3 regions of the Streptomyces sp. Ag109_G2-15 genome follow, and region 1 is predicted to be linked to each of the others. Evidence: riboswitches for the same ligand, from Rfam matches in the RefSeq annotation. Region 1 holds a riboswitch; each other region holds the start of a gene.

Region 1 (9,596 bases):
GGTCGGTGGGTGGCATGGCTGGAACCATACCGACGGGGTAGGGAATGGGGTGTTTCTGGAGTGTTGCGCCAGGTGAGGGGGCGTCGGGTAGGTCGCTGAGCTGGGGTTTTGCTCGAAGGCAGGGAAGATCTGCCACTCGGGTCGGCTGCTCGGTCCACGTAGGGACGTCAGCCCCCAGTGAGATCAGGACAGTGCCGTCAGCCCCGGAGCGAACGTGATCAGCAATGGCAGCAGCGGGACCAGTGCCGCCACCGTCGTCGTCAGTGCCCGGTGCCGGCGGAGCAGGCGCGGTGGGGGCGCCAGGAGGCGGTCCACGCGTTCGCCCAGGAGGCGGCGGCTGGAGGCGCAGGACAGGACGCCGCGGTGCTGGTTCAGTTCGATCAGGGCCAGGGCGGTGGTGAGGTGGCCGCAGCGGCGGGACGCCGTGTCGTCGGCGGCCAGTTCGACCAGCCGGTGCGTCTGGTCGCAGAAGTGGGCGAAGAGCGGGATGCGCGGGAAGCCCGTGGCGAGCGCGGTGGACAGGTGGAGCAGCCAGTCGTGGTGGGCGCGCGCGTGGCCGCGCTCGTGGGTCAGGACCGCGTCCAGCTGGTGGTCGGTGAGGCGGTGCAGCGCCCCGGTGGTCACGACCAGCTGGGACGGGTGGCCCGGCATCCACCAGGCGTCCGGGTACTCGTCCTCCAGCACCAGCATCGGTCCGCGCGCCTCAGGAAGGCCCCCGGGCAGGTCGGGTGCGCGTTCGCGCAGGTGCGCCCGGGTTTGGCCACGGCGGCGGCGGGCCTCGGCGATCTCCCGGGCGAGCATCGCCGTCGTCCAGGCGGCCCCGCAGGCCAGCAGCAGGGTGAGGGCGACGGCCCAGACCGGGGCGGTGGAGAGGTCGTACGCGGCGGTGACGGCTGGCGGCGCGGGGGCGAAGACATGGTCGCGGACGGTGTGGAAGACGGCTGCCGCGCCCAGCACGAGTGCGGTCAGACAGCACAGCAGGACCGTGGCGACCAGGCACTGCCACACCCACAACGCGACCACGGGATCCCGCTCGGGCCAGGCGGCCCGGGTCAGCGCGCGCGGCGCCGGTACGGCGGCCGTCAGGGCGACGACGCTCAGCAGGAGCAGGCAGACGGTCATGCCGGGGCTCCGGTTCCTGGTCGGAGAGGTGTACGGGTGCGGGTGGTGCGGGGCGATACGCCGGGGCGCATCGCGTGCGTATCCCCGCCAGTATGACGGTGAGACGCCGCACGAGGCAGATGTCGACCGCGATCCGGCCGCCCTCCTTCGAGTCCGGCTCCGCTGGGCTCCGGGCTCGGTGGTCCTCCCTCTCTCTACGCCCGCAGTGCCCGCCGCACCGCCTCCAGCACCTCTTCCTCCCCGAACCCCAGAGCCCGCGTCCACGCAACGAAATCCTTGGTCACCTCGGCGAGTTCCGCCGTTTCTCGGCGGCGCGCCCCCGGTGGCAGCGGAGCCACCCGTGTCCCCGCGCCACGCCGGGTCAGGATCAGGGAAGCGGCCTCCAGCTCGCGGTAGGCGCGGGCGACCGTGCCGGCTGCCAGGCCCAGGTCGGCCGCCAGCTGCCGTACGGTCGGCAGGCGTTCGCCCTCCGGCAGGCGGCCGGTCGTGATCAAGGCGGCGAGTTGGGCGCGGATCTGTTCGTACGGCGGGACGGGGCTCGTCGTGTCGACCCGTACGGCCGCCCCGCTCACCCGCGCACCCCCGGCGTCGTCCGGATCGCCGCGGCTGCCTGCACCTGGCGATCCTGCCGGTTCGCCGGGTGCTGCCACACCGCCCGGGGCGAGCAGATGGTGAAGAGCATCCATGGCCCGGTCACCAGCGAGACCAGGGCCAGTGGCAACAGCACCACGGCCCCCGCAGTCCCCACGGTCCCGTCGCACGACAAGCTCAGCAGCGAGGCCGACGCAGTCGTGGCCGCGCCCAGCAGGGAGATCGAGACGACGAGCCCCCATGCCGCGACGATCGCCAGGGTGCGGTCGCGGCGGGACTGTTCGTCGCCGGGCCGGGTGGCGATCCGCCGTAGTGACCAGCCGCAGGCGATCGTGGCGACAGCGACGGAGGCCAGCATCGGCAGGCCGTAGTACAGCCCCGGCCAGGGGCCGTGCGACTGGGTCATGCCGTGGCAGCTCAGGGTGAGCGAGCGGCCCGCCCGGCCCAGGTCGTCCGGTGAGGCCACCGCGCCCGCGACCGTCAGCACCACCACCAGCGCGCCTGCGAGGACGAGCAGCAGCCGGGTCATCCGGGGCGGTACGTAGTCGCGGACCCGGCGCGGCGCGAGCCCGGCCGTGCGGACGGCACCCCGGGCCGGCGGGGTCAGCGCGTCGCCCACCAGGACGCCGGCCACCGCGCACAGGCCGAACGCCGGGATGGCGTACAGCACCCCTTCCCCGTGGCCGAGCGTGGACAGCGGCCACGCCGCGAGCACGCCCGCTGCCAGCCCCGTCCAGCGGGCACAGCGGTCGACCGGCGCCCGGGACGCGGTGGCTGCTGTGGTCGTGTCGACATCAGTCATGGAAGTCCCCCGTGACAGCGTGACTTGTACTCACCGCTTGTATCAAGCGGTGAGTACAAGATGCTGCCCGCGAGGGACTTGTGTCAACTCCTTGCTACAAGAGGTATCTCACCCCGACACGACGCGCCCGCTGACCTCTCCCAGCCCGACCCGGCCCCCGTCCGCCCCCGGAGCCCACGCCGACAGCGTCACGACGTCGCCGTCCTCCAGGAACGTCCGCTTGCCGTCCGGGAGTTCGAGCGGGTCGCGGCCGTTCCAGGTCAGCTCCAGCAGCGAGCCGCGCTGGTTCTCCGCGGGGCCGCTCACCGTGCCCGAGCCGTACAGGTCGCCGGTGCGCAGGGAAGCCCCGTTCACCGTCATGTGGGCGAGTTGCTGGGCCGCGGTCCAGTACATGCTGGAGAACGGCGGCTCGGACACCACATGGCCGTTGATCGCGACGGAGATCCGCAGGTCGTAGCCGCCGGGCTCGATCTCCGGCGCCGAGTCGTCCAGGTACGGCAGCAGCGGGTGCGTGCGCTCCGGCGGCGCCACGCGCGCGTGCTCCAGCGCCTCCAGTGGGGTGATCCACGCCGACACCGAGGTCGCGAAGGACTTGCCGAGGAACGGGCCGAGCGGGACGTACTCCCAGGCCTGGATGTCCCGCGCCGACCAGTCGTTCAGCAGGCACAGCCCGAAGACGTGCTCCCGGAAGTCGCCGAGCGCGACCGGTGTGCCCTGCTCGGAGGGCGCGCCCACCACGAAGCCGACCTCGGCCTCGATGTCCAGCCGGATCGAGGGGCCGAAGACCGGTGCCGGGTCGCCGGGGCCCTTGCGCTGCCCGGACGGCCGTACGACCTCCGTGCCCGACACCACCACCGTGCCGGAGCGGCCGTGGTACCCGATCGGCAGGTGCTTCCAGTTGGGGGTCAGGGAGTCCTCGGCGTCCGGGCGGAAGATCTGGCCGACGTTCCCGGCGTGGTTCTCGGAGGCGTAGAAGTCGACGTAGTCCGCGACCTCGAAGGGCAGATGGAGGGTCACCGACGACAGGGGGTGGAACAGCGGTTCGATCGCCGTCCGGTGCGAGGGCACCGTCACCCACGCCGTCAGCGCGCGCCGCACGTCCGACCAGGCCGTGCGCCCGGCGGCCAGCAGGGGGGTGAGGGTGGGCTGCGCGAGCAGGGAGACGTACGGCGAGCCGAGGGCGGCGGCCGCGGCGCCCGCGTCGAGGACGTGGTCACCGAGCCGGACGCCGACCCTCCGCTCCGTGCTGCCGGAGGGCGAGAACACGCCATAGGGAAGGTTGTGCGGACCGAAGGGGTCGCCCTCGGGGACGTCGAAGGGGGGCATGGGGTACTGCCTCGCTCTCATCCGGGCCGTGCATGGCGGTGTGTTCCATGTGGTCGCGGCACACGTTACGGCCGAGTTGCGTGTCTTGGGCAGGGCACCCAAGGGGTGCCCGGAAGGTTGCTTGAAAGGTCGCTCGAAAGGTTGCTCGGACAGTGTCTAAAGAGTTCGCAATGTCCGAATAGCCCTTGTGGGAGGCGGCAATTCCGGCTTAGCGTCCTTTGGGGGACACGGACGGGGTGGGTCCGGTCCGTAGGGGGGACACGTGGGGGGACCCGTGGCCGGAGACGCCGTCAGCATGCCCGTCGAGGCGGACTGTGACGTGCCGGGCCTGATCGTCAAGTTCGGCGACTATCCGCTGCACCACGGCGGTGTCGGCGCGATCCGCAGTCTGGGCCGCCTCGGCGTCCCCATGTATGCGATCACGGAGGATCCCTACACACCCGCGGCCGCCTCCCGTTATCTCAAACGGGCGTTCGTGTGGCCGACGACCGGCGCCGAGGAGCCGGGCCATCTGGTCGAGGGCCTGCTGCGCATCGGCCGCCGGATCGGCCGTCCGACCGTCCTGATCCCCACGGACGAGGAAGCCGCCGTCCTGATCGCCGAGCACCAGGACGACCTGGCCGGTCCCTTTCTCTTCCCGCGCGTCGATCCGGCGCTGCCGCGCCGGCTGGCCAGCAAGCAGGGCCTGCACGAGCTGTGCGTGGAACACGGCGTCGCGAGCCCGTCGGCCGCGTTCCCGGAGTCGTACGACGAGATCGTCGCCTTCGCCGACACGGCCCGCTTCCCGGTGGTGGCCAAGAACCGCGAGGCGTTCGTACGGCGCAGCCGGCCCGCCGTCAACGGCACCACGAGGATCGCCACCCGCGAGGGCCTGCTCACCCTCGCCCGGGACTGGGGCGAGCAACCCGGAGTGATCCTCCAGGAGTACCTGCCGAGGGAGGAGGCCGAGGACTGGATCGTGCACGCCTGCTTCGACGCCGACTCCCACCCGCTCGCGCTCTTCACGGGCGTCAAGGTCCGCTCCTGGCCACCGCACGCGGGCATGACCGCGAACGCGTACGTCGTCGACAACCCGGAACTCGCCGACCTCGCCGCACGTTTCATCAAACAGCTCGGCTTCACCGGCATCATCGACCTCGACCTGCGCTTCGACCGGCGCGACGGACAGTACAAACTCCTCGACTTCAACCCGCGCATGGGCGCCCAGTTCCGGCTCTTCGAGAACGAGTCGGGCGTGGACGTCGTACGTGCGATGCACCTGAATCTGACCGGCCGTGCCGTACCGGAGGGGGAACAGCGCGCCGGTCACCGTTTCATCGTGGAGAACATCGACCTGCCCGCCCTCCTCGCCTACCGCCGCAGCGGCTATACGACGCCGCACGCGCCGGTGAAGGCGAGCGGGACGGAGCTGGCCTGGCTCGCGGGTGACGACCCGATGCCGTTCCTCACGATGCTCGCCCGCTTCGTGCGCCCGGGCGCGAAGCACCTCTATCAGCTGTGGCGCACCAACCGCCGCGGCAGCATCACCACTCCCGCCACGAAGTAGGCAAGGCCACGAAGGTGGCGTACCGCGTCCTGGGGAGGGACTTCGTGATTCGACCGGTTGCAGTCATCGGGGCCGGGCCGTACGGCCTGTCCACCGCCGCCCATCTGCGGGCGCGCGGCATCCCCGTCCGCGTCTTCGGCGACCCCATGGTCAGCTGGCGCGACCACATGCCCGAGGGCATGCTCCTCAAGTCGACCCCCGCCGCCTCCAACCTCGACTGCCCGCAGCCCGGCCACACCCTCGCCGACTACTGCGACGCCGCAGGCATCCGCCGGCTGGTGACCGACGAGGACATCATCCCGGTGGAGACCTTCATCGCCTACGGGGAGTGGTTCCAGGAGAGGCTGCTGCCCGACCTGGAGCAGGTCCGGGTCGTCTCCGTGGACCGCGACAAGAGCGGCGGGTTCGAGCTCAAGCTGGACTCGGGTGAGTTGTTCACCGCGCGCGCGGTCGTGGTCGCCACCGGCCTGTCCGGGCTCGCGCACCTCCCGGCCGAGCTGGCGGCAGAGGCGGCCGACGGTCCGACGCCCGCGGGTCCGGTCTCCCACAGCTCCCAGCACCACGACCTCGCCCGCTTCGCCGGCAAGGAGCTGATCGTCGTCGGCGCCGGCCAGTCCGCGCTGGAGACGGCCGCCCTCGCGGCCGAGGCCGGCGCCCAGGTGCGCGTGGTCTCGCGCGGCCGCGGCCGGGTCGCCTTCGGCGCCCCGCCCTGGGACCAGCCGAGGCTGCGCCCCGAGTCCCCCTTCGGCCGTGCCTGGTCCCTGTGGGCGCTCAGCTACTACCCCCAGCCGTACCGCTTCCTGCCCGCCCGGACCCGCCACTACCTGGTCCGCCGGGTTCTCGGCCCGCTCGGCGCCTGGTGGCTGCGCGACCGCTTCGAGGGCAAGGTCCAGGTCCACGAGGTCGAGCGGGTGGTGGGCGCCGAGGCCCCGGACGGCAGCCCGGTCCTCACCGTCAGCACCCACGGCGCACGCACCGAGCGGCTCCTGGCCGACCACGTCATCGCGGCCACCGGCTACCGCGTGAACATCGCCGCGATGGACTTCCTCGGCCATGAACTGCGCACCCGGCTGGCGGTGAGCCGGGGCACGCCCAGGCTCGGACCCGGGTACGTCTCCTCCGTCCCCGGCCTGTACTTCACCGGCCTTCCGGCGGCGTCCTCGTACGGCCCGGTGATGCGCTTCGTCTGCGGCACGGAGTTCGCCTCGCCGCGCCTGGCCAGGCACCTGGCGGCGGCACACGGCTGAGCTGCCCGGACGCTCCTTGCGCCTCCTCGGCTGCCCCCCTGCCTGAAGGAACTCCTCGGACGGGTCGGCGGCCGCGCGTGTGTGCATGCAGCCGGCGGGCCGGCCCCACGCACACACGCGCGGAGTGCTCCCACAGCAGCGGACGCGCCGAAAAATCCAGCGCCCGTGCGCACACCCACACGGTGAATCTGCGCAAGGCGGGCGCGAGAGAGGAGCGGATCGCCGCCGTCGGCACCTGGCGTGACGCGCCCTTCTGCGGCGACGCCGAGCGCATGACGAGGCTCGCCGACCGCTCCGAGGAGTCCGTGCCGGACGCGCTGCGGGACGGTGGCCGACCACTTCGACGGGAAGCAGCTCTCCGCACTGCTCCTCAGCATCTCGCGCACCAACATGTTCAACCGCGTGAACACCACCATCAGGGAGTCCGTAGGCACCACTTGGGGCTGAGGAGCACACAAGTCCAGGAACATCAGGGTGAGTCGGCGGGGCGCGCTGTCCGTATTCTCTGATCATGGCCGCACCCCCCGCATATTCACTGATCGCCACCGACCTGGACGGGACGTTGCTGCGCGACGACGACACCGTCTCCGACCGGTCGCGCGCCGCACTCGAGCGGGCGGCGCGGGCCGGCGCCCGGCACCTGGTGGTGACGGGCCGCCCGGCCCCCCGGGTACGGCCGCTCCTGGAGGGCCTCGGCAGCACGGGGCTCGCGGTGTGCGGGCAGGGCGCGCAGGTCTACGACGCCGGCGCCGACCGTCTGCTGTGGTCGGTCCGGCTGGACCGGGAACTGGCCGAGACCGCGCTCGGCAAGATCGAGGCCGAGGTGGGGCAGGTCTACGCGGCCGTCGACCAGGACGGCGTCGACGGGCTCACCCTGATCGAGCCGGGGTATCTGATGCCGCACCCGACCCTGCCCGCGGTGCGGGTCGGGCGGCGCGACGATCTGTGGTGCGAGCCCATCAGCAAGGTGCTGCTGCGCCACCACGCGCTGTCCGACGACGAGTTGGCCGCGATCGCGCGCTCGGTGGTGGGCTCGCTTGCGACGGTCACGATGTCGGGGCCGGGGACCGTGGAGCTGCAGCCGTGCGGCATCACCAAGGCGACGGGGCTGGCGCTGGCCGCCGAGCACCTGGGGATCGCCGCCGACCGGGCCCTCGCGTTCGGCGACATGCCCAACGACATCCCCATGTTCGACTGGGCCGCGCGCGGTGTCGCCATGGCCAACGCCCACCCCGAACTCAAGGCCGTCGCAGATGAGATCACCACGTCGAACGAGGACGACGGCATCGCCGTCGTCCTCGAAAGACTGTTCCCGACCGACTGACCGGGATATCAGTAGGGCCTGCCGCCGGCGCCGGTCAGTAGGCGCCGAAGACGTTGTCGATCGACCCGTAGCGCGCGGCCGCGTAGTTGCAGGCGGCCGTGATGTTCGCGACCGGGTCGTAGATGTCGTAGGACGTTCCGGCCACGTGGTACGCGTTGAACGTCGGGTCGATGACCTGGAGGAGGCCCTTGGACGGGATGCCCTTGGCCGCGTTGGAGTCCCAGAGGTTGATGGCCGCCGGGTTGCCCGAAGACTCGCGGATGACGTTGCGGTAGATGCCGTTGTACGTCCCCGGGATGCCCTTCTGGGCCATGATCGCGAGCGACTCGCGGATCCAGCCGTCGAGGGTGTTCGGGTACCCGGCGAGCGTGGTGGACGGCGTGGCGGCCGTGGGCGTGGCCGCGGAGGCGCTGGCCGCGCCGATGAGCGGGAGGGCGAGCACGGCGGCGCCGGTGCCGATGACGGCGAGCTTGCGGACGAGGCGGTTGGTGCGGGTGCGGCGGGGCTGAGCGGCAGCAAGCATGGGGACGTTCCTCTCCGTCGCCTGCGAGGTGAGCTGTCGGGTTCGGGCGGGGAGGTGCCCGGCCGTACCTCTGGGGGGAGGCACGACTTCACCCCTAGCCGTCCCGGCGCGACATGTGTCGTCCGGTCCGGCGGCTTACCTGGGTCCCCCGCTCCTGCCGTACGAATGAGTTCGTCGATGGGTGGTGTCAGACGCGGCAGGATTCGGCGTTCGTCTGACTGGCCCGGAAGCTATGCGACCGCACATGTCAGGAACAAGTACTGGATTCACCCAAAGAGGCAGTTGACCTTGATCTGTTCCGAATGGGGTACTTGATCCTTTGCGGTTGCCAACGCTCAACTGGCCGATGGGGCAAGGGGAGAACGGGGGTGGCGCCGATTGGCCGATTCGCGGCCCGCGTGACCCAATTCACGAAATGGCAAAGAGTACCAAATCAGACATGGGGGATTCGGGAGATTCGCCGGGCGTGGTGCAAAAGGAGTACTCCGCCCGCCGTGCGGTTCGCGACAAATCGGGCGAGATCCTGTTAAGTCATTGTGTACCCACACTTATCAGATGATCAAAAACATACCGGCCGTGATCCGATACCGCCCGGGCTGGACCGGTGGGCGCTATCGGTGATCGAAACAGGACCGGATACGCTGACTTGAGTGATGGCAACGACCTATCGACAAACCGTGTAATCGCCAGCAGACACCAGCAGACAGGAGACCCCTCGTGACCGTCGTCGGGCCGTTCGGGCTGAGCGTGCGGGACCAGGCTCTGGAAGCCGATGTCCAGGCCGGATTGGCGGCTGTCGAGGAAGGCTTGCTCGAAGCCACCAAGAGCGAGGTCCCGTTCATCACGGAGGCCGCGCAGCACCTCGTACGGGCCGGTGGGAAGCGGTTCAGGCCGCTGCTCGTGATGCTCGCGGCGCAGTTCGGCGACCCGTACGCGCCGGGCGTCGTGCCGTCGGCCGTCGTCGTGGAGCTGACCCACCTGGCCACGCTGTACCACGACGACGTCATGGACGAGGCGTCCGTGCGGCGTGGTGTGGACAGCGCCAACACCCGCTGGGGCAACTCGGTCGCGGTCCTCACCGGCGACTTCCTCTTCGCCCGCGCCTCCCAGATCCT
Region 2 (9,596 bases), 1.5 Mb from region 1:
CCAAGATCATCGGCGAGCAGCTGCGCGAGGTCGTCGAGGAGGAGGTCCCGGCGCGCGCCCTGATGGCCGCCTACCGGCTCCCGCAGGACGGCTCCCGCGAGGCGGACGCGGCCGACCTCGCCCTGACCGTCCTCGGCGGCGGCGAGTCCTCCCGCCTGTACAACCGGCTCGTGCGCCGCGACCGTACGGCCGTGGCGGCCGGCTTCGGCCTGCTGCGCCTGGCCGGCGCACCCTCGCTCGGCTGGCTGGACGTGAAGGCCTCCGGTGACGTCGAGGTGCCGGTGATCGAGTCCGCGATCGACGAGGAGCTGGCCCGGTTCGCCGAGGAGGGCCCCACCGCCGAGGAGATGGAGCGCGCCCAGGCCCAGTTGGAGCGCGAATGGCTGGACCGGCTCGGCACGGTCGCCGGCCGCGCCGACGAACTGTGCCGGTTCGCGGTCCTGTTCGGCGACCCGCAGCTCGCCCTCACCGCCGTCCAGCGCGTCCTGGAGGTGACCCCCGAGGAGGTCCAGGAGGTCGCCAAGGCCCGCCTGCGCCCCGACAACCGCGCGGTCCTCGTCTACGAGCCGAAGCACCCGGAGACGGTCCAGGACGCCGACGTACCCGAGGACCCGGAGCAGGAAGCGACCGTAGAGGCCGGTAACGACAACGAGGAGACGGCCAAGTGACCGAGCTCGCCACGATGGACTTCCACCCCCAGCCGCAGCCGGGCGAGGCCAAGCCCTGGGCGTTCCCGGCCCCCGAGCGCGGCACGCTGGACAACGGCCTGACCGTGCTGCGCTGCCACCGCCCCGGCCAGCAGGTCGTCGCCGTCGAGGTACTGCTGGACGCGCCTCTGGACGCCGAGCCGGCCGGCCTGGACGGCGTCGGCACGATCATGGCGCGGGCCTTCTCCGAGGGCACCGACAAGCACTCCGCCGAGGAGTTCGCCGCCGAGCTGGAGCGGGCCGGCGCCACGCTCGACGCGCACGCCGACCACCCCGGCGTCCGCCTCAGCCTGGAGGTCCCGGCCTCCCGCCTGGCCAAGGGCCTCGGCCTGCTCGCCGACGCCCTGCGCGCGCCCGCCTTCGCCGAGAGCGAGGTCGAGCGGCTGGTCCGCAACCGCCTGGACGAGATCCCGCACGAGCTGGCCAACCCCGCCCGCCGTGCCGCCAAGGAACTCTCCAAGGAGCTGTTCCCGGCGACCTCGCGCATGTCGCGCCCGCGCCAGGGCACCGAGGAGACGGTCGAGAAGATCGACGCGGCGGGCGTACGCGCCTTCTACGACCGCCATGTGCGGCCCGCCACGGCCACCGCGGTGGTGGTCGGCGACCTCACCGGCACCGACCTGGATGCGCTGCTCGCCGACACCCTGGGTGCCTGGACGGGCACCGCGGGCGCGCCGCGTCCCGTGCCGCCGGTGACGGCCGACGACACCGGCCGGGTGGTCATCGTCGACCGGCCGGGTGCCGTTCAGACGCAGCTGCTCATCGGCCGGATCGGACCCGACCGGCACGACCGCGTGTGGCCCGCCCAGGTGCTCGGCACCTACTGCCTCGGCGGCACCCTCACCTCGCGCCTGGACCGCGTCCTGCGCGAGGAGAAGGGCTACACCTACGGCGTGCGCGCCTTCGGACAGGTCCTGCGCTCCGCGCCGGACGACACCGGCGCCGCGATGCTCGCCATCAGTGGCTCCGTGGACACCCCCAACACCGGCCCCGCGCTGCAGGACCTGTGGACGGTGCTGCGCACGCTCGCGGCGGAGGGGCTGACCGACGCCGAGCGGGACGTCGCCGTGCAGAACCTGGTCGGTGTGGCGCCGCTGAAGTACGAGACCGCGGCGGCCGTCGCGGGCACGCTGGCGGACCAGGTCGAGCAGCACCTGCCCGACGACTTCCAGGCGACGCTGTATCAGCAGCTCGCCGGCACCGGCACCGTGGAGGCCACCGCGGCGGTCATCAACGCCTTCCCGGTGGACCGCCTGGTGACCGTCCTCGTCGGTGACGCGGCCGAGATCAAGGCGCCGGTCGAGGCGCTCGGCATCGGCGAAGTCACCGTCGTGGCCGCCGAGTAGCGGTCCGGCGGCGCCACGCGCGCGTGGGGGCCCTGACGGCCGACGGGTCGTCAGGGCCCTTTGCTGTGCGCGACGCTGGAGCACCTTCCCCAGATGTCCGAATTGGGGCGGAGGTTGCCTGTCTGACCTGTGGGATGCGCTACAAAAGCCCGGATCCGTTTGGGGATCGAAAGTCGGGCCCTTTAGCGTCTTCCGGGCTGTTCGTCAGGCAGTGCGCCGCGCCCGCGGCACCGGACAGTCATCGCCGAGTCCCCGTACGGCGCGAGCCAGGGGAGCCGGGGACCCACGCAGTCCCTGGGGTGAATCGGACGCCCGCGCGCGAGCGAGGGGGTCCGTAGGAGACCTTCCTGCTCCGAACCCGTCAGCTAACCCGGTAGGCGAGAGGGAAGGAAAGGACCAGCCACTTCATGGCGTTCATGTGCGCCACCGGGAAGCACCGCAAGCCCGGTCGGGTCAAGCGCACCACCGCTCAGGCGGCCGGTGTCGCGGCCCTCACCACCACCGGCGTCATCGGCACCCTGGCGGCCACCCCGGCGCTCGCCGCGGACAACTCCGTCGAGGACACCGGTCTCACCCCGGTCATCACCGTGAGCGACAAGGTCGCCGAGCAGATCGACGCGCAGGCCGAGGCCCAGCAGGAGGCCGCGCGGCAGAAGGCGGCCGAGGAGGCCGCGGCCAAGGCGGCGGCCGAGGAGGCGAAGAAGGAGCGCGAGGCCCAGGCCCGCGCCGCGCGTGAGGCCGAGCGCAAGCGCCTGAACGCCTTCGTCGCCCCGATCGCGCACTCGTACGTCTCCACCGGCTACCGGGCCAGCAGCTCCCTGTGGTCCTCCGGCTCCCACACCGGCATCGACTTCCACGCGGCCAGCGGGACGTCCGTCCACGCGGTCGGCTCCGGCACGGTCGTCTCCACCGGCTGGGGCGGCGCGTACGGCAACCAGATCGTGATCCGGATGGCCGACGGCATGTACACCCAGTACGGCCACCTGTCGTCGATCGGCGTCACCGTGGGCCAGAAGGTCCTCCCGGCCAGCAGATCGCCCTGTCCGGCGCGACGGGCAACGTCACCGGACCGCACCTGCACTTCGAGGCCCGTACGACCCCCGAGTACGGCTCGGACGTCGACCCGATCGCCTACCTCCGCCAGCACGGCGTGAACGTCTGACGCTCCGGCGCACGACATCCCGAAGCCCCGGCTCACGAGCCGGGGCTTTCGTCGTTTTTCGCAGCGCCTGCCGCATCTGCTGTCCAAAAAATATCCCTGGATTCCGGCCTGCCGTCGGAAATTCCGGCTCATTGCAATAGAGTCACGGAACACACGTCCACGTCGACGTTTCACGGGGATTAAGGCGGAGGTCGGTCATGCGTATTCCGGCGCACTCGGTGTGCACGGCGATCCGGGACGACATCGTCGCGGGTGTCTACGAGCGCGGCAGCCGCCTCACCGAGGAAGTACTGGCCCGTCGCTACGGCGTCTCGCGCGTCCCCGTCCGTGAGGCCCTGCGCACCCTGGAGGCGGAGGGCTTCGTGGTGACCCGGCGGCACGCGGGCGCGTGCGTGGCCGAGCCGACCGAGCAGGAGGCCGCCGACCTGCTGGAGATGCGCACGCTGCTGGAGCCGCTCGGCGCCTCCCGGGCCGCCCAGCGGCGCACCGAGGCCCATCTGAAGGTGCTGCGCGGTCTGGTCCGGCTGGGCCAGGAGCGGGCCAGGCGGGGCAACAGCGAGGATCTGCGCTCGCTGGGCGGCTGGTTCCACGAGACACTGGCGCAGGCCGCCGGCAGCGCCTCGCTGACGTCGATGCTGACCCAGCTGCGGCACAAGATCGCCTGGATGTACACGGTGGAGGCACCGCCGAGCCCGGTGGACTCCTGGGCGGAGCACGGCGCGATCGTGGACGCGGTGGCCCGCGGCGACAGTGAGCGCGCGCGGGCGATCACGGCGCTGCACACCGAGCGCTCGACGGGCGCGCACCGGTTGCGGTTCACCTCGGGTGGGGACCGCTCCGAGCGTGTGAGGAACTCGCAACATGCCGTAAACATGTCGAGCCTGCGGCATTAACACGGGCGCCGTATACAAAGAGGGGATATTCAGCGGACCGGTATTTCCGCTGCCCTTTTTCCGGCGCGCCGCGAATTCACGGTCGCGTGCCTTTCGTGTGCCCGTGGTGAATTCCTCGAACCGGGTGCGAAAACGCGGAAGCCGCGCCACCCGGAAAGGGCGACGCGGCTTCCTGGCGCACCTCAGACGGTCTCGGGAAGCTCTTCCAGACCCTCGGAGACCAGCTTGGCCAGACGGTCCAGGGCGACTTCGGCGCCCTCGGCGTCGGAGGCGAGGACGATCTCCTCGCCGCCCTGGGCGCCCAGACCCAGGACAGCCAGCATGGAGGCCGCGTTGACGGGGTTGCCGTCAGCCTTGGCGATCGTCACCGGGACACCTGCGGCCGTGGCGGCCCGGACGAAGATGGAAGCGGGGCGGGCGTGGAGGCCCTCGGCCCAGCCGACGTTGACGCGGCGCTCAGCCATGTGTTGCTGCCCTTCAGTGTTCAGGGTTGTCTAGACCAGTTTCCCATATCGTGAAGCGAGTCCGGAGCGGGGTGTTCGTCCTGCTCCGGTGTGACATCGGACCGCGGCCTCGGTCCGACTTCCGTCCTCCACAGACTGCCTCGCGCCGTTGTCGGACGCGAGCCGTACTCTGGGGCCCATGCAGAGCCCGGCGGACCGGCAGGACCGGCACGAGTACCCCGCCCACTGGGAGGCGGACGTGGTGCTGCGCGACGGGGGTACCGCGCGCATCCGGCCCATCACCGTTGATGACGCCGACCGCCTGGTCAGCTTCTACGAGCAGGTCTCGGACGAGTCGAAGTACTACCGCTTCTTCGCGCCGTACCCGCGACTCTCCGCCAAGGACGTCCACCGCTTCACGCACCACGACTTTGTGGACCGGGTGGGACTCGCGGCCACCATCGGCGGCGAGTTCATCGCCACCGTACGCTATGACCGCATCGGTGCCGACGGTCTGCCCGCGTCCGCGCCCGCCGACGAGGCCGAGGTCGCCTTCCTGGTGCAGGACGCCCACCAGGGCCGCGGGGTCGCCTCGGCCCTCCTGGAGCACATCGCGGCCGTCGCTCGCGAGCGCGGCATCCGCCGCTTCGCCGCCGAGGTGCTGCCCGCCAACAGCAAGATGATCAAGGTGTTCACGGACGCCGGGTACACCCAGAAGCGCAGCTTCGAGGACGGCGTCGTACGCCTGGAGTTCGACCTCGAACCCACCGACCGCTCCCTCGCCGTGCAGCGCGCGCGGGAGCAGCGCGCCGAGGCACACTCGGTACGGCGGCTGCTGGCACCCGGCTCCGTCGCGGTCGTCGGCGTCGGCCGCGCGCCCGGCGGGGTGGGCCGCAGCGTCCTCGGCAACATCCGGGACGCCGGCCATCCCGGCCGCCTGTACGCCGTGAACAAGGCCTTCCCCGAGGACCTCAAGGAGGTCGACGGGGTGCCCGCGTACCGCTCGGTGCGGGACATCGAGGGGCCGGTGGACCTCGCCGTCGTCGCCGTACCGGCCGAGCACGTGCCCGCCGTGGTCTCCGAGTGCGGCGAGCACGGGGTGCAGGGACTGGTCGTGCTGTCCGCCGGGTACGCCGAGAGCGGGCCCGAGGGGCGCGAGCGGCAGCGGGCCCTGGTCCAGCTCGCGCGCGCGTACGGCATGCGGATCATCGGCCCGAACGCCTTCGGCGTCATCAACACCGCGCCCGACGTCCTGCTGAACGCCTCGCTCGCCCCCGAGATGCCCCGCCCGGGCCGCATCGGCCTGTTCACGCAGTCCGGGGCCATCGGCATCGCGCTGCTGTCCCGGCTGCACCGGCGCGGCGGAGGCGTCACCGGGGTCACCGGGGTGTCCACCTTCGTCTCCGCCGGGAACCGGGCCGACGTCTCCGGCAACGACGTCCTCCAGTACTGGTACGACGACCCGGAGACCGACGTCGCCCTGATGTACCTGGAGTCCCTCGGCAACCCGCGCAAGTTCACCCGCCTCGCCCGGCGCACGGCGGCGGCGAAGCCGCTGGTCGTGGTGCAGGGGGTCGGCTCCGTGCCGCAGGGGCACGCGGTACGGGCGACACGGCTGCCGCACGCGACCGTCTCCGCGCTGCTGCGGCAGGCCGGGGTGATCCGGGTCGACACGATCACCGAACTGGTCGACGCGGGGCTGCTGCTGGCCCGGCAGCCGCTGCCCGCGGGGCCGCGCGTGGCGATCCTCGGGAACTCCGAGTCGCTGGGGGTGCTAACGTACGACCGGTGTCTCGCGGAGGGGCTGCGGCCGTCGCCTCCGCTGGACCTGACGACCGGGGCGACTGCGGAGGACTTCCATCGGGCGTTGTCGCGGGCGCTGGCGGACGAGACGTGTGACGCCGTCGTCGTCACGGCGATTCCGGCGATCGGGGAGGGGTCGCCCGGGGACGCGGAGCTGGCGGAGGCGCTGCGCTCGGCTGCGGCTGCCGTTCCGGGGAAGCCGGTGCTGGTGGTGCATGTGGAGCTTGGTGGGCTTGCGGAGGCGTTGTCGGCTGCGGCGAGTACGTCACCACAGGCCCTTGCGAAGGCGCCCGGCGCTGAGGGCGGTGCCCACCCTCCCCCACTCTCGGCTTCGCTCGAGCGGGGCGACCCCCATCGCCCTGCGGAACGACTGCCCACCGCCGGAGCGGAAGCACCGGAAGCCTCCCAGAGCTGCTCCCGGCTCATCCCCGCCTACCCCGCCGCCGAGCGTGCCGTGCGGGCCCTCGCCGAAGCGGTGAAGTACGCGCAGTGGCGGCGGGAGGCCGCTGATCCGGGCAAGGTGCCGGAGTACGACGACATCGACGAGAAGGGGGCCGCCGAGCTGATCGGCGGGCTGCTGGAGCGCGGGCAGGGGCTCACGCTCGGGCAGGCGGAGACCTGCGAGCTGCTGGACCGGTACGGCATCCACGTGCGCCGGGCGCTCCCCGCGCCCGCCCCGGACGCCGCCGCCGAGGCCGCCCGCACCCTCGGCTACCCCGTGGCCCTCAAGGCCACCGCGCCGCACCTCAGACACCGGGCCGATCTGGGCGGCGTACGCCTCGACCTGGCGGACGAGGAGCAACTGCGCAGGGCCTACACCGAGTTGACCGAGCTGTTCGGGCAGCCCGAGGAGCTGCGGCCGGTGGTGCAGGGGATGGCGCCCCGGGGAGTCGACACGGTCGTCCGGGCCGTGATCGACCCGGCCGCCGGGGCCCTGCTGTCCTTCGGCCTCGCCGGGGCCGCCTCACAGCTGCTCGGGGACATGGCGCACCGGCTGATCCCGGTCACCGACCGGGAGGCGACCTCGCTGGTGCGGTCGATCCGCACCGCCCCGCTGCTGTTCGGCTGGCGCGGCTCCACGCCCGTGGACACGCCCGCGCTGGAGGAGCTGCTGCTGCGGGTCTCCCGGCTCGTGGACGATCACCCCGAGGTCGTCGCCGTCACCCTGGAGCCGGTGGTCGTAGCCAAGCACGGCGTGAGCGTCCTCGGCGCCACCCTGCGGCTCGCACCGCCCCCCGCCCGCGACGACCTCGGCCCGCGCACGCTGCCGGCCTACTGAGCGGGGGAGGGGGGACCGGATGGAGATCGCCGGACGGGAACTGCCCGAGGGCAGCTGGTGGGACTGGGAAGTGATCGTCTGGGACGGCGGGCAGCTGCGGCTGGCCGCCGGGTACGACCTCACCTACCACCGCGGCCTGGAGCTGGTCTTCGTCGCGCCCGCCTTCGTGTCCTGCCCGCTCGCCTTCCAGGACCCCGTCTTCCGCGCCCCCACGGCCGAGGAGACCGCGCGTCTCGTGCGGGCCCTGGGCGAAGCACCGCCCCTCGTCGTCGCGTTCGAAGCGGACGCCGGCGGTCGCGAACCCGTCTCCTGTCTGGTCGGCGCCGAGCGGCTGGACATCCTGCCGGGGCTCGTCACACGGCACCCGCGCGCGGGTGCGAAGGCCGCCCCCGGTGCCCGCGACTGGCCCGGACCCCCCTTGCCCACGGATTAGGATGGACGCCATGGCCAAGACCAGTACGACGAACCAGGGGCTGCGCACGGCGATCGAGCGCAGCGGCTACTACCCGGCCCTCGTTTCCGAGGCGGTGGAGGCCGCTGTGGGCGGCGAGCCCGTCCGGTCGTACCTGGTCCACCAGGAGACCACCTTCGACCAGAACGAGGTGCGCCGGCACGTGACCGTCCTGGTCCTCACCGGCAACCGCTTCATCGTCAGCCACACCGACGAGCAGGCCGCCGACAGCACCTCCCCGACGCCGTACGCCACGACGTCCACGGAGTCCGTGAAGCTCGGCCGGATCTCGTCGGTCGTGGTCAGCCGGGTGGTCGCGAACCCGGAGCAGTACACACCGGGCACGCTGCCCCGCGAGGTCGTCCTGACCATCGGCTGGGGCGCGGTCAGCCGCATCGACCTGGAGCCCGCCGCCTGCGGCGATCCCAACTGCGAGGCCGACCACGGCTACACGGGCAACTCCACGGCGGACGATCTCAGCCTGCGCGTCAGCGAGGCAGGGGACGGCCCGGAGACGGTGCGCCAGGCGCTCGCCTTCGCGCAGGCCATCTCCGAGGCGACCGCGGACGTCACACGCTAATGGCCCTGCCTTCCCCCTGGGACCACCCGGAACCGCTCGCCCTGGACACCGCCCCGCTGCCCCAGTACGGCACCGGCTCCCTCGCCGACCTCCTGCCGACCCTGGCCGCCGGCCTCGGCGTCCCCGGTACGACCGCCACGATCACGGAGCTGACCCCGGCCGACCGGGTCTGTGTCTTCCTGATAGACGGGCTCGGCTGGGAGCAGCTGAGGGCGCACCCCGACGAGGCCCCGTTCCTCACCTCCCTGCTCGGCAGCTCGCGCGGCGGCACCGGACGCCCGCTCACCGCCGGCTACCCGGCGACCACCGCGACCTCCCTGGCCTCCGTCGGCACCGGCCTGCCCCCGGGCGCCCACGGCCTGCCCGGCTACACCGTCCGCAACCCGGCCACCGGCGAGCTGATGAACCAGCTCCGCTGGCAGCCGTACACCGACCCGCGCCCCTGGCAGCCGTACCCCACGGTCTTCCAGCTGGCCCACGAGGCCGGCGTGCACTCCGCCCAGGTGTCCTCGCCCGCCTTCGAGCACACCCCGCTGACCAAGATCGCGCTCAGCGGCGGCCGCTTCCACGGACGGCTGACCGGCGAGGACCGCATGGACCTCGCCGCCGAGCAACTGGCCGCCGGCGACCGCTCCCTGGTGTACACGTACTACGCCGAGCTGGACGGCGCCGGACACCGCTACGGGGTCGCCTCCGACACCTGGCGCGGACAGCTCATGTACGTCGACCGGCTCGCCCAGCGCCTCGCCGAGCAGCTGCCCCCGCGCAGCGCCCTGTACGTCACCGCCGACCACGGCATGGTCGACGTCCCCTTCGACGAGCAGCACCGCATCGACTTCGACGAGGACTGGGAGCTGCGCGCCGGAGTCGCCCTGCTCGGCGGGGAGGGGCGGGCGCGGCACGTCTACGCGGTGCCGGGCGCCGAGAACGAC
Region 3 (9,596 bases), 1.7 Mb from region 1:
GTCGATGGCGGCCACACGGGTCACTGGTCGTCCTCCTCGACGGGCTTGGCGGCGAACCACCCCGACCCGTCCTCCGTCGTCTCCACCTGCCACCCCTCACCGGACGGCGGCCCGGGCAGCGTCACGCACGGCCCCTTGCTCCACCACTCCGGCAGCATGGCGATCGCCTCGTCGCCGAGCGGGTTCACACCCGGGCCGGCGGCCAGCGAGTGGGCGACGAGGACGTGCAGGCACTTCACCCGGTCCGGCATGCCGCCCGCGCTCGGGAAGCCCGCCAGGACCTCGATCTCGTCCCGGCGCCGGATGTAGTCCTCGTGCGCGGCCCGGTAGGCGGCGGCCAGCTCCGGGTCGCTCTGCAGCCGCTCCGTCATCTCCTTCATGACGCCGTTCGCCTCCAGCGTGCCGATCGCCGAGGCGGCGCGCGGGCACGTCAGGTAGTACGTCGTCGGGAAGGGCGTGCCGTCGGGCAGGCGGGGTGCCGTCTCCACGACGTCCGGCTGACCGCAGGGGCAGCGGTGCGCGATGGCCCTGAGGCCCCGCGGCGGGCGCCCGAGCTGCTGCTTGAAGGCCTCTACGTCCGCGTCGGTGGGCTCGGTGCGCGGAGTGGGCGGCGGAGGCGTTTCCATGACTGCTTTCAGGGTGGCTTTCTGTCGGTTACCGGCCGGGGGCCGGTTACTGGTCGGAGGCGTCGGACTTGTCGACGCCGTCCCAGACGTTCGCGTACCAGGGCCGGTGGGCGGCCCCGAGCTCGGCGCGGGACTGCTTGGCCGCGCCCGGGTCGATCACGACGTACCCGGTCTCCCCGGGCATCACATAGTGCAGCCTGCGCCGGATCTGCTGCTCGGCATAGGCGTCGTCCTGCCAGCGCGCCTTGAGGTCACGCAGCTGTTCGACGCGCTTGCGGGCCTGCTCCTGCTGCCGCTGCTGGTCGGCGATCTCGGCGCGCTGGGAGACGTACTGCCGCATCGGGTAGGCGAGCGCGACGATCAGCGAGCACAGCACGAGCGCCAGCAGCGCGGCGCGGCCGGTGAGGCGGGAGCGGCGGGCCTGCCGCTTGGTCTGGGAGCGGTAGACGCGGGCCGCCGTCTGCTCGCCGAGCAGCTTGAGCCTGGTCGCGGTGGAGAACCGGTCCCGGTCCTTCACGGCCATGTTCCCCGCCTCCCGTTCACACGCGCGTACGTCCCCGCACACGGTACGGGACCGAGTACGGGGACGTACGTACGACTGGCTGAGGCTTAGCCGAGATGCCGTCAGCCCTTGAAGCGCGGGAACGCGCTGCGGCCGGCGTACACCGCGGCGTCGTCGAGGATCTCCTCGATGCGCAGCAGCTGGTTGTACTTGGCGACGCGCTCGGAGCGGGCCGGGGCGCCGGTCTTGATCTGGCCGCAGTTGGTGGCGACGGCCAGGTCGGCGATGGTGACGTCCTCGGTCTCGCCGGAGCGGTGGGACATCATGCACTTGAAGCCGTTGCGCTGGGCCAGCTCGACGGCGTCCAGGGTCTCGGTCAGCGAACCGATCTGGTTGACCTTGACGAGCAGGGCGTTGGCGGTGCCCTCCTCGATGCCGCGGGCCAGGCGCTCCGGGTTGGTGACGAACAGGTCGTCGCCGACCAGCTGGACCTTGTCGCCGAGCTTGTCGGTGATGACCTTCCAGCCGGCCCAGTCGTCCTCGAACAGCGGGTCCTCGATGGAGACGAGCGGGTAGGCCGCGACCAGCTCCTCGTAGTACTCCGTCATCTCGGCGGCGGAGCGCTCCTTGCCCTCGAAGAGGTACTTGCCGTCCTTGTAGAACTCGGAGGCGGCGACGTCGAGCGCGAGGGCGATCTGCGAACCGGGGGCGTAACCGGCTTCCTTGATGGCCTCGAGGATGAGGTCGAGGGCCTCGCGGTTGGAGCCGAGGTTCGGGGCGAAGCCGCCCTCGTCGCCGAGGCCGGTGGACAGGCCGCGGCCCTTCAGCACCTTCTTGAGGGTGTGGTAGACCTCGGTGCCCCAGCGCAGGGCCTCGGAGAAGGACTCCGCGCCGATCGGGGCGATCATGAACTCCTGGATGTCCACGTTGGAGTCGGCGTGCGAGCCGCCGTTCAGGATGTTCATCATCGGCACCGGCAGCAGGTGCGCGTTCGGGCCGCCCAGGTAGCGGAAGAGGGGGAGGTCGCTGGCCTCGGAGGCGGCGTGGGCGACGGCGAGGGAGACGCCGAGGATGGCGTTGGCGCCGAGGGAGCCCTTGTTGTCGGTGGCGTCCAGGTCGAACATGGCCTGGTCGATCAGGCGCTGCTCGGTGGCGTCGTAGCCGACCAGCTCCGGGCCGATCTGCTCGATGACGGCGAGGACGGCCTTCTCGACACCCTTGCCCTGGTAGCGGTTCGGGTCACCGTCGCGCAGCTCGATGGCCTCGAAGGCACCGGTGGAGGCGCCGGACGGGACGGCGGCACGACCCGTGCTGCCGTCGTCGAGGCCGACCTCGACCTCGACCGTGGGGTTGCCTCGGGAGTCCAGGATTTCCCGGGCTACGACGACGTCGATGGACGGCACGAGCATCTCCTTCGTGGATGTGACGCTGGTTGTGCGCGGCTGGTGTGCCTTGCGACTAGAGCCTAACCGTCCCGGGGGCGTCGGCCACCGACCGACCGTCCCGTGGACAGGGAGACGGTACCTATTGTTCACGTTCGGAACAAAGGGGCTCATGGGTGAGGCCCGGCTGAAGAGTGGGGAAACGGAGGGAACACCGGGGCGGGGCCCGGCAGGGAGCGGGGCGGCCGCACAGGGCGGGGTGGGTACAAACAACCCCGCCCCGGCGCGTACGGGGGAACACGCGCCGGGGCGGGGAGCCCGTGGGGACGGGGGGAAAGTCCCTCACGAGGCCTTCAGTGTGGGGGCCGGCCTTGTGAGGGCGCTGTGGTTCTGGTGGGGACCAGGTGTCACTTCAGGTGCAGCTGCTGGCCCGGGTAGATGAGGTTCGCGTCCTCGACGATGTCCTTGTTCAGCTGGAACAGCTTCTGCCAGCCGCCCTTGACCTTGTGCTGCTCGGCGATCGTGCTGAGGGTGTCGCCCTTGACGACCTTGTACTCGCCGTCGCCCTTCTTGACCTTCTTGCCGGTCGGGGTGGTGACGGTCTGGCTCGCGGCCGGGCGCTCGGCGGAGCGGGAGGCGGCCTGCTGGTCGGTGGAGCGGGTGGCCGTCGTGGTGCTCTTCGAGGAGCTGCTCGTCGACGGAGCCGCCGCGGTGCCGCTGTACGGGGTGCTCGACAGGCCCGTGCCGCAGACCGGCCAGGCGCCCTTGCCCTGGGAGGCGAGGACCTTCTCGGCGACGGTGATCTGCTGCTGCTTGCCGGCCAGGTCGGCGCGGGCGGCGTAGGCCGTGCCGCCGTAGGCGGCCCAGGTGGAGGCGGAGAACTGGAGACCGCCGTAGTAGCCGTTCCCGGTGTTGATGGACCAGTTGCCGCCGGACTCGCACTGGGCGACCGCGTCCCACTCGGAGGCGGTGGCGGCGGAGGCGTTGCCGGCCGCCATCAGCGGGGCGGCGACGGCGGCGCCGGTGACACCGGCGAGTGCGATGACACGGGTGGCCTTGGACGGACGACGGTGCTTGCCCTTGCCGGAGAACAGCATGGATCGATCCCCTCACCGACGCCTGCGAGGTGAGCTGTCGGGTTCGGGCCGGTTGAGTTGCCCGGCCGCGGCCCTTTCGGGACGCGGCTTCACCCCAAGCCGGTGCCGGCATCAACTGCCGGTCCCGGCGCTTACCTTGGGTCCCCCGCTCCTGCCTACGGCGCTTGACGCGACGACTGTTCCCGGGCAACCGCTGGCAGGACTCGGCGTTGCGGAAGCCGGGGCTCGTGGTGACGAGCGGCCTTGACCGTAGACAGGCGATCGGCGGAATTTCAAAGACGATCAGGGCTTCTGAGACTCATCCCACACTTTCGCCAAAACGGACATTAAGCGTGAAGTGGGGCGTCAACTCCCGCTACTTATCGCCCGTTTCGATACCGACTTCGAGGGTCTGACCGGCACTGATGTGGTTCGGGTCGGCCCCGATGGCCTTCTTGTTCTCGGCGTAGAGCGCATGCCATCCGCCGTCGACGTCAAGGGAGTCGGCGATGGAGGCGAGGGTGTCGCCCTCGCGGACGGTGTAGGTGCTCGCGTCGCGGCTGGCGTGACGGCCGGACGCGGTGCCGTTCTGACCGTTTGTCACGCTTTCGTCCGCACTGCCACCGCGGTGGCGTCCGCCACCACTGAGGGCGCCGGTGTCGACCAGGCTCGAAGAGCTGTCGGTCTGCCACGAATTGTCCGACTCATCCGTCGCGGGATCCGTAGTGGCGGACTCGCTCCCCTGCGCACTCCCGGTGCCGGGCGATGCGGATTTGTCGGACTTGGGGGTGTCCGCACCCTTCTCGTCGCCCTTGGCGTCGGCGTCCTTGCTCGCGCTCGGGGACGGCTTGGCCGTCGCATCCGAGGAGGAGTCGGACGAGGAAGACGAATCCGGCAGGCCGGACGAGTCAGACGTGTCGGACGTATCGGTGGAGTTGGACGGGTCCGTGGACGCGGAGGAGTCGCCGGAGTGTGCCGAGCCGGAGCCGGAGTCGGACGAACCGGAGCCCGAGACGCCCGTGTCGACGTCCACGGAGCCGGAGTCCGAGGTCATGCCGGCCAGCAGGGCGCAGGTGGCCCAGGGGGTGGTGCCCTGGTCGGCGAGGATCTTCTCGGCGACGGCGATCTGCTGCGAACGGCTGGCCTCGTCGGCGCTGGAGGCGTACTTCGTGCCGCCGTACTTGGCCCAGTCGCCCTGGGATATCTGCAGGCCGCCGTAGTAACCGTTACCGGTGTCGGCGCTCCAGGAGCCACCGCTCTCGCACTCGGCCACCTTGTCCCACGTGGTGCCGTCGGCCGCGTTGGCGCTCGCCGCGCCGAGCAGCGGGATGGCGATGGCGGAGCCGGTCACGCCGGCCGCGACGAGGAGGGCCGGAGCCTGACGGGGGCGACGGTGACGACCGTTCCCGGTGAGCATGCGGAAGCCTTTCGTGCGACAGCAGGACCGGCGCGGCCGGTGGAACTCGGGGGCCACGCTGATGGGTGAACGTATAGGCAGACGATCACTTGTCACAAGTTAATGCCGCGCAGATCACGTGAAGATCACAGAGTTGAACGTCTGTCATGTTCCGTTGTACGGGCTGTGCTCACCGGGCGGGCGTGAACTCCACGGGGAGGGTGCGCAGGCCGCGCATGATGAGCCCGCCGCGCCAGCGCAGCTCGGCCGGATCCGCCGCGAGCCGCAGGTCGGGGAGGCGGGTGAGGAGGGTGGCCAGCGCGGTCTGGCCCTCCAGACGGGCGAGCGGGGCGCCGAGGCAGTAGTGGATGCCGTGGCCGTAGCCGAGGTGCTGGTTGTCCCTGCGGGACAGGTCCAGGACGTCCGGGTCGGCGAACCGTTCCGGATCCCGGTCGGCGGCGGCGAGTACGACCAGCACCGGGTCCCCGGCGGCGATGTCCTGCCCGCCGATGGTGAGCGGCCGGGTGGCGAACCGCCAGGTGGCCAGCTCCACCGGGCCGTCGTAGCGCAGGAGTTCCTCGACTCCGGTCTCCAGCAGGTCCCTTTCCCCGGCGGCCAGGGAGCGCTGCAGGCGGTGGCGCTCCTCGGGGTGGGTGAGCAGGGCGTAGGTGCCGTTGCCGATCAGGTTCACGGTGGTCTCGAACCCGGCGAACAACAGGATGAAGGCCATCGCGGCGGCCTCGTTCTCGGTGAGGTGCTCACCGTGGTCCGAGGCGCGGATGAGGCCGGAGATCAGATCCTCGCCGGGTGCCGGCTCGGCGGGCAGCGCCTCGCGCTTGCGGTGGATCAGCTCCGCGAGATACCCGCGCATCTTCTTCACCGACCGGGCGACCCCGCCCCGCGGCCCACCCCCGTGCCGGATCATCATCCCCGCCCAGTCCCGGAAGTCGTCCTGGTCCTCGCGCGGGACGCCGAGCAGGTCGCAGATGGCGTAGATGGGGAGCGGGAAGGCGAACTCGTGGATGAGATCGGCCGAGCCCTGCTTCGCGAACCGGTCGATGAGGTGGTCGGTCAGCTCCTGCACCCGGGGCGCGAACTCGGCGACCCGGCGGGGCGTGAACGCCTTGCTGACCAGCCGGCGCAGACGGGTGTGGTCCGGCGGGTCGATGTTCAGCAGGTGCGTCATCAACTCGGCCTTGCGCTCGCCCGGAATGCCGGTCTTGCCCTTGGCGTGCGCGGGCTCGTCGTGATGCTCCGGGTTCTTGGAGAGGCGCTGGTCGGCGAGGGCCTGTTTGGCGTCCTGGTAGCGGGTGACCAGCCAGGCTTCCACGCCGCTGGGGAGCGTGGTCCTGTGGACGGGCGCGTGCTCGCGGAGCCAGGCGTAAGCGGGGTAGGGGTTGGTGGCGAACTCCCAGGTGAAGAGGTCGGGGGTGGTGCTGGTGGTCGGCTGGTCGGTCACTCTTTGACGGTATCCGGATTCGTCGGGAAGGCCTTGCGGAGGGATGCGAGCTGGACGGCCGCGCGTTCGGAGCCGTTTGCGGCGGCCATGGCGAGCCAGTGTTCGGCTTGGGTGAGGAGGACGGGGCCGAGGACCCGAACCGCCCCGGCGCTACCAGCCTCAGCCGCCCTCGCCAGGTAGCAGATGGCTTCGGTGTACTCGCCCTGTCCGAGGAGGTACTCACCGAAATGCTGGCCCAACCTTGGGTCCCGCTCCACCAGCCTCCGGTACCAGAGTCTGGCGTCGGCGTCGTCCCCGGCCAGAGCCGCGAGGTCGGCGAGCGACCATACGGCGGATACGTCGTCCGCCTCTGCCCACACGCGCACAGCCGCCCGGCCCGCGTGCACCACTGCGTCGAAGTCGGCCGGACTGTACTCCCTTGCCATCTCGGCCGCGTACCGCCACACATCAGGCTCCGCAGGCCGCAGATCCGGTGCCCGCATGGCAGCTGCGACCAAGGGCCCGCTGGCCCGCCAGGTCGCGGCTTCCCCGCCCGGGACGAGGAGGCCGATGACACCGAGCCTGTGCCGGGCGGCCCACTCCAGATCGGCCTGCGTAAAGGACTGGAGCACCTGATGCTCGAACGCCTCGACCGGCACTGCCGCCGTGACGCCGCATCGAGCCAGCTCCACAGCGATCCGCACCAGCAGGTGTCCGTGCGGCCGACCGGACGGGCGGCGTGCCCGCCACCACTCCTCCCACAGCTCCGGTCCCACCGCGAGGAACTGGGTGACCCCCAGATCACCGCGCCAGCGCACAGCGTCCACGAGCAGCGGATCGTCCGCCTCCGCGAGACGCGCCAGTTCCGCCTCGCTCCAGCGGCAGGTGAGCTCGAGGGTGCGGGCCACGCTGAGAACACGCGCGGCCGGTCGGTCTCCGAAACGGTGGGTGTCGTACGCCTCGTCGCGCATCGTGGCGAGGACGACCACGCCTCTGTGGGTGAGCTGGGCCAGGAGGCCTGCCGTCAGGCCCTGTTCGCCGAGATGCCCCTCAAGATCGTCCAGCCACACCACATAGGTGCCGCCGGGGTCGCGGCCGTGCAGTGCGGCGGGAAGGCCCCGCAGGTCGTCCCCGGGATGGGCCCTGTAGAGGCGGGTGTCCTCGGGCACGCCGCGATTCAGCGCGGCCCACGCCGTGCTCGTCTTGCCGGACAGCGGCTCGCCGGTGACAACGACCAGGCCGCCCGTCTCCAGGACGTGCGCGAGCATCCTGTCGAGTTCGGCGTCGCGGTCCCGCGGCACGTACGGTGGCAGGGTCGGCTCACCGCCGTGACTCTGCGTGGGGCGTACGCCGAGGGCGAGACGCCGGACGTCGATGAACCGGGGCCAGCCGTCGGCGGCCGCAGGACCTGTGAGGCCCGGTGACGCGGGGCCGTAGTTGTTCTGGACACCGATGACGGGAGCATGGAAGGTGCTCTGGCTGAAGTCGACGTGATCGCGGACGGCGTGCTGGATGCCGGAGCCGAGGATCGTGCCGACTCGGAGCGCGTCGCCTGACGGGCCCCCGGACGTCGGCTTCTCGGCATACGGCGGCTCTGCGGGCGGGGTCGGCGGAGCATCTGGGACGTTGGACAGGAGTCGGCCGCACACGCTGCAGGCGGCGGCGATCCTGGGCGAGTAGGTGTCGCAGTCGGGGCAGCGGACATCCCTCGGCCGATTCTCCAACTCCCGCTCCATGCAAGCCCCCACGCCCCGAAACCAGCCCGGAGACCAACCGTACTAGGGCTCTGTGGCCGGGCCGACGGGGCTGCCGACGCTAGTCCCCCACCCCCTCAGCAGCCCGCACCGCATGCCGGTACGCCCGGGCCGCCGCCCGCAGCGCCGCCTCCGGGTCCACACCCTCCGCCTCGGCCCCTACCGCCATGGCCAGCAGGTCGTAGCCGATGCCCTCGGACGTCGGCAGTGGCACCTCCAGCCCCGCCGTCCGCACCCGCGACGCCAGCTTCGACGCGAGGGCGAGGCCCGGCTGGCCAAGGGGTATTCCGTCGGTCACCGACTCGCGCTGCTTCTCGATCGCCTTGGTGCGCAGCCAGTGCTCCTTGACGTCCTCCGGTGTCTCGGCCTTCTCGTCGCCGAAGACGTGGGGGTGGCGGTGGATGAGTTTGGCGACGATGCCGCCCGCCACGTCGTCGATGGAGAAGGGGGCGTCCGGGTCCTCCTCGGCGATGCGGGAGTGGAAGACGACCTGGAGCAGGACGTCGCCCAGTTCCTCGCGCAGCTCGTCGCGGTCGCCGGCCTCGATCGCCTCGACCAGTTCGTACGCCTCCTCGATGCCGTACTTCGCCAGGCCCATGTGGGTCTGCCGGGACGACCAGGGGCATTCGGCGCGGATGCGGTCCATGACCTGGACGAGGTCGAGGAGGCGGGCGCCCGGCAGGTCGTAGGAGGCGGGGAGGAGTTCCAGTTCGGGCATGTGCACGCGTCCGGAGCCGGCCAGGCGGGCCAGTCCGTCGGTGAGGGCGGGCTCTCCCTCACCCGTGGCCACGACCACCACCGTCCGCCCGCCGGCGCAGGCGTCGACCAGCTCCTGGGCGGTGGGGGACGACTCCGCCACGGATATCCCGGCCTCCCGCAGATACGGCAGCTGCGGGTGCGCGCCGTCCGCGCACAGCACGGCGTCGGCGGCGCGCAGGGCCTGCCAGGCGGGCCAGGACAGCAGGCCGGGCGCGACACGGTGGCTGGTGGTGAGCAGGACGATGCGGCCGGGGGCGGCTTCGGGGCTGGTTGCGTTCACGATCCGAACGTAACTCACCGCGAAGAGGGACGGGATCGGTTGTCCACAGGGGTGGAGGTGTCGTGTGATCGTATGACTGGTAGTTGTTGCCGAGCGCCATCGACCGTCATCTACCGCTGTCGACCGCTGCCGTACCGTTACGGCACCCGGAACCGGACCGCCCGCTACGTCGTCTGCTGCTGCGCTCCCGCCGTCACCTCTCGTACCCACGGCGTCTTCGCGTCCACCCGGCTGCTCTTCTGCACGTCCCAGGAGCCGTAGCGCGGGTTGAGGTCGACGTGGAGTTCCTCGGAGGCCTGGGACAGGGCCTTCCAGAAGGCGGGCTGGGAGGTGTCCGTGCCGAGCCTCGCGGCGAGTTTCTGTGCCTCCAGCTGGAGGCGGAG

The links. Region 1 has a riboswitch for cyclic di-AMP ahead of CRP49_RS09440 (transglycosylase SLT domain-containing protein). Riboswitches for the same ligand answer to the same signal wherever they lie in the genome.
Region 2: another riboswitch for cyclic di-AMP. It lies ahead of CRP49_RS02625 (M23 family metallopeptidase); the one in region 1 lies ahead of CRP49_RS09440 (transglycosylase SLT domain-containing protein).
Region 3: another riboswitch for cyclic di-AMP. It lies ahead of CRP49_RS17460 (transglycosylase family protein); the one in region 1 lies ahead of CRP49_RS09440 (transglycosylase SLT domain-containing protein).

What each region holds. Positions count from the first base shown of each region.
Region 1 covers NZ_OCNI01000001.1:2,172,883-2,182,478, reverse strand. Annotated here, with positions in the region: gene CRP49_RS09485 (GntR family transcriptional regulator) at 1-16, opposite strand, end outside; gene CRP49_RS09480 (M56 family metallopeptidase) at 184-1,122, opposite strand; gene CRP49_RS09475 (GntR family transcriptional regulator) at 1,317-1,694, opposite strand; gene CRP49_RS09470 (hypothetical protein) at 1,691-2,515, opposite strand; gene fahA (fumarylacetoacetase) at 2,624-3,841, opposite strand; gene CRP49_RS09460 (ATP-grasp domain-containing protein) at 4,137-5,387, shown strand; gene CRP49_RS09455 (FAD-dependent oxidoreductase) at 5,432-6,634, shown strand; gene CRP49_RS09445 (HAD family hydrolase) at 7,146-7,958, shown strand; gene CRP49_RS09440 (transglycosylase SLT domain-containing protein) at 7,993-8,481, opposite strand; cyclic di-AMP (ydaO/yuaA leader) riboswitch at 8,487-8,700, opposite strand; gene CRP49_RS09435 (polyprenyl synthetase family protein) at 9,199-9,596, shown strand, end outside.
Region 2 covers NZ_OCNI01000001.1:635,879-645,474, reverse strand. Annotated here, with positions in the region: gene CRP49_RS02635 (pitrilysin family protein) at 1-668, shown strand, start outside; gene CRP49_RS02630 (pitrilysin family protein) at 665-2,053, shown strand; cyclic di-AMP (ydaO/yuaA leader) riboswitch at 2,286-2,448, shown strand; partial or broken gene CRP49_RS02625 (M23 family metallopeptidase) at 2,461-3,215, shown strand; gene CRP49_RS02620 (GntR family transcriptional regulator) at 3,413-4,108, shown strand; gene CRP49_RS02615 (HPr family phosphocarrier protein) at 4,291-4,572, opposite strand; gene CRP49_RS02605 (bifunctional GNAT family N-acetyltransferase/acetate--CoA ligase family protein) at 4,751-7,633, shown strand; gene CRP49_RS02600 (hypothetical protein) at 7,653-8,066, shown strand; gene CRP49_RS02595 (DUF5998 family protein) at 8,068-8,664, shown strand; gene CRP49_RS02590 (alkaline phosphatase family protein) at 8,664-9,596, shown strand, end outside.
Region 3 covers NZ_OCNI01000001.1:3,882,978-3,892,573, reverse strand. Annotated here, with positions in the region: gene CRP49_RS17480 (Ppx/GppA phosphatase family protein) at 1-24, opposite strand, end outside; gene CRP49_RS17475 (DUF501 domain-containing protein) at 21-626, opposite strand; gene CRP49_RS17470 (septum formation initiator family protein) at 673-1,149, opposite strand; gene eno (phosphopyruvate hydratase) at 1,251-2,537, opposite strand; gene CRP49_RS17460 (transglycosylase family protein) at 2,918-3,607, opposite strand; cyclic di-AMP (ydaO/yuaA leader) riboswitch at 3,612-3,780, opposite strand; gene CRP49_RS17455 (transglycosylase family protein) at 3,963-5,003, opposite strand; gene CRP49_RS17450 (cytochrome P450) at 5,173-6,441, opposite strand; gene CRP49_RS17445 (hypothetical protein) at 6,438-8,144, opposite strand; gene CRP49_RS17440 (nucleoside triphosphate pyrophosphohydrolase) at 8,236-9,213, opposite strand; gene CRP49_RS17435 (SurA N-terminal domain-containing protein) at 9,378-9,596, opposite strand, start outside.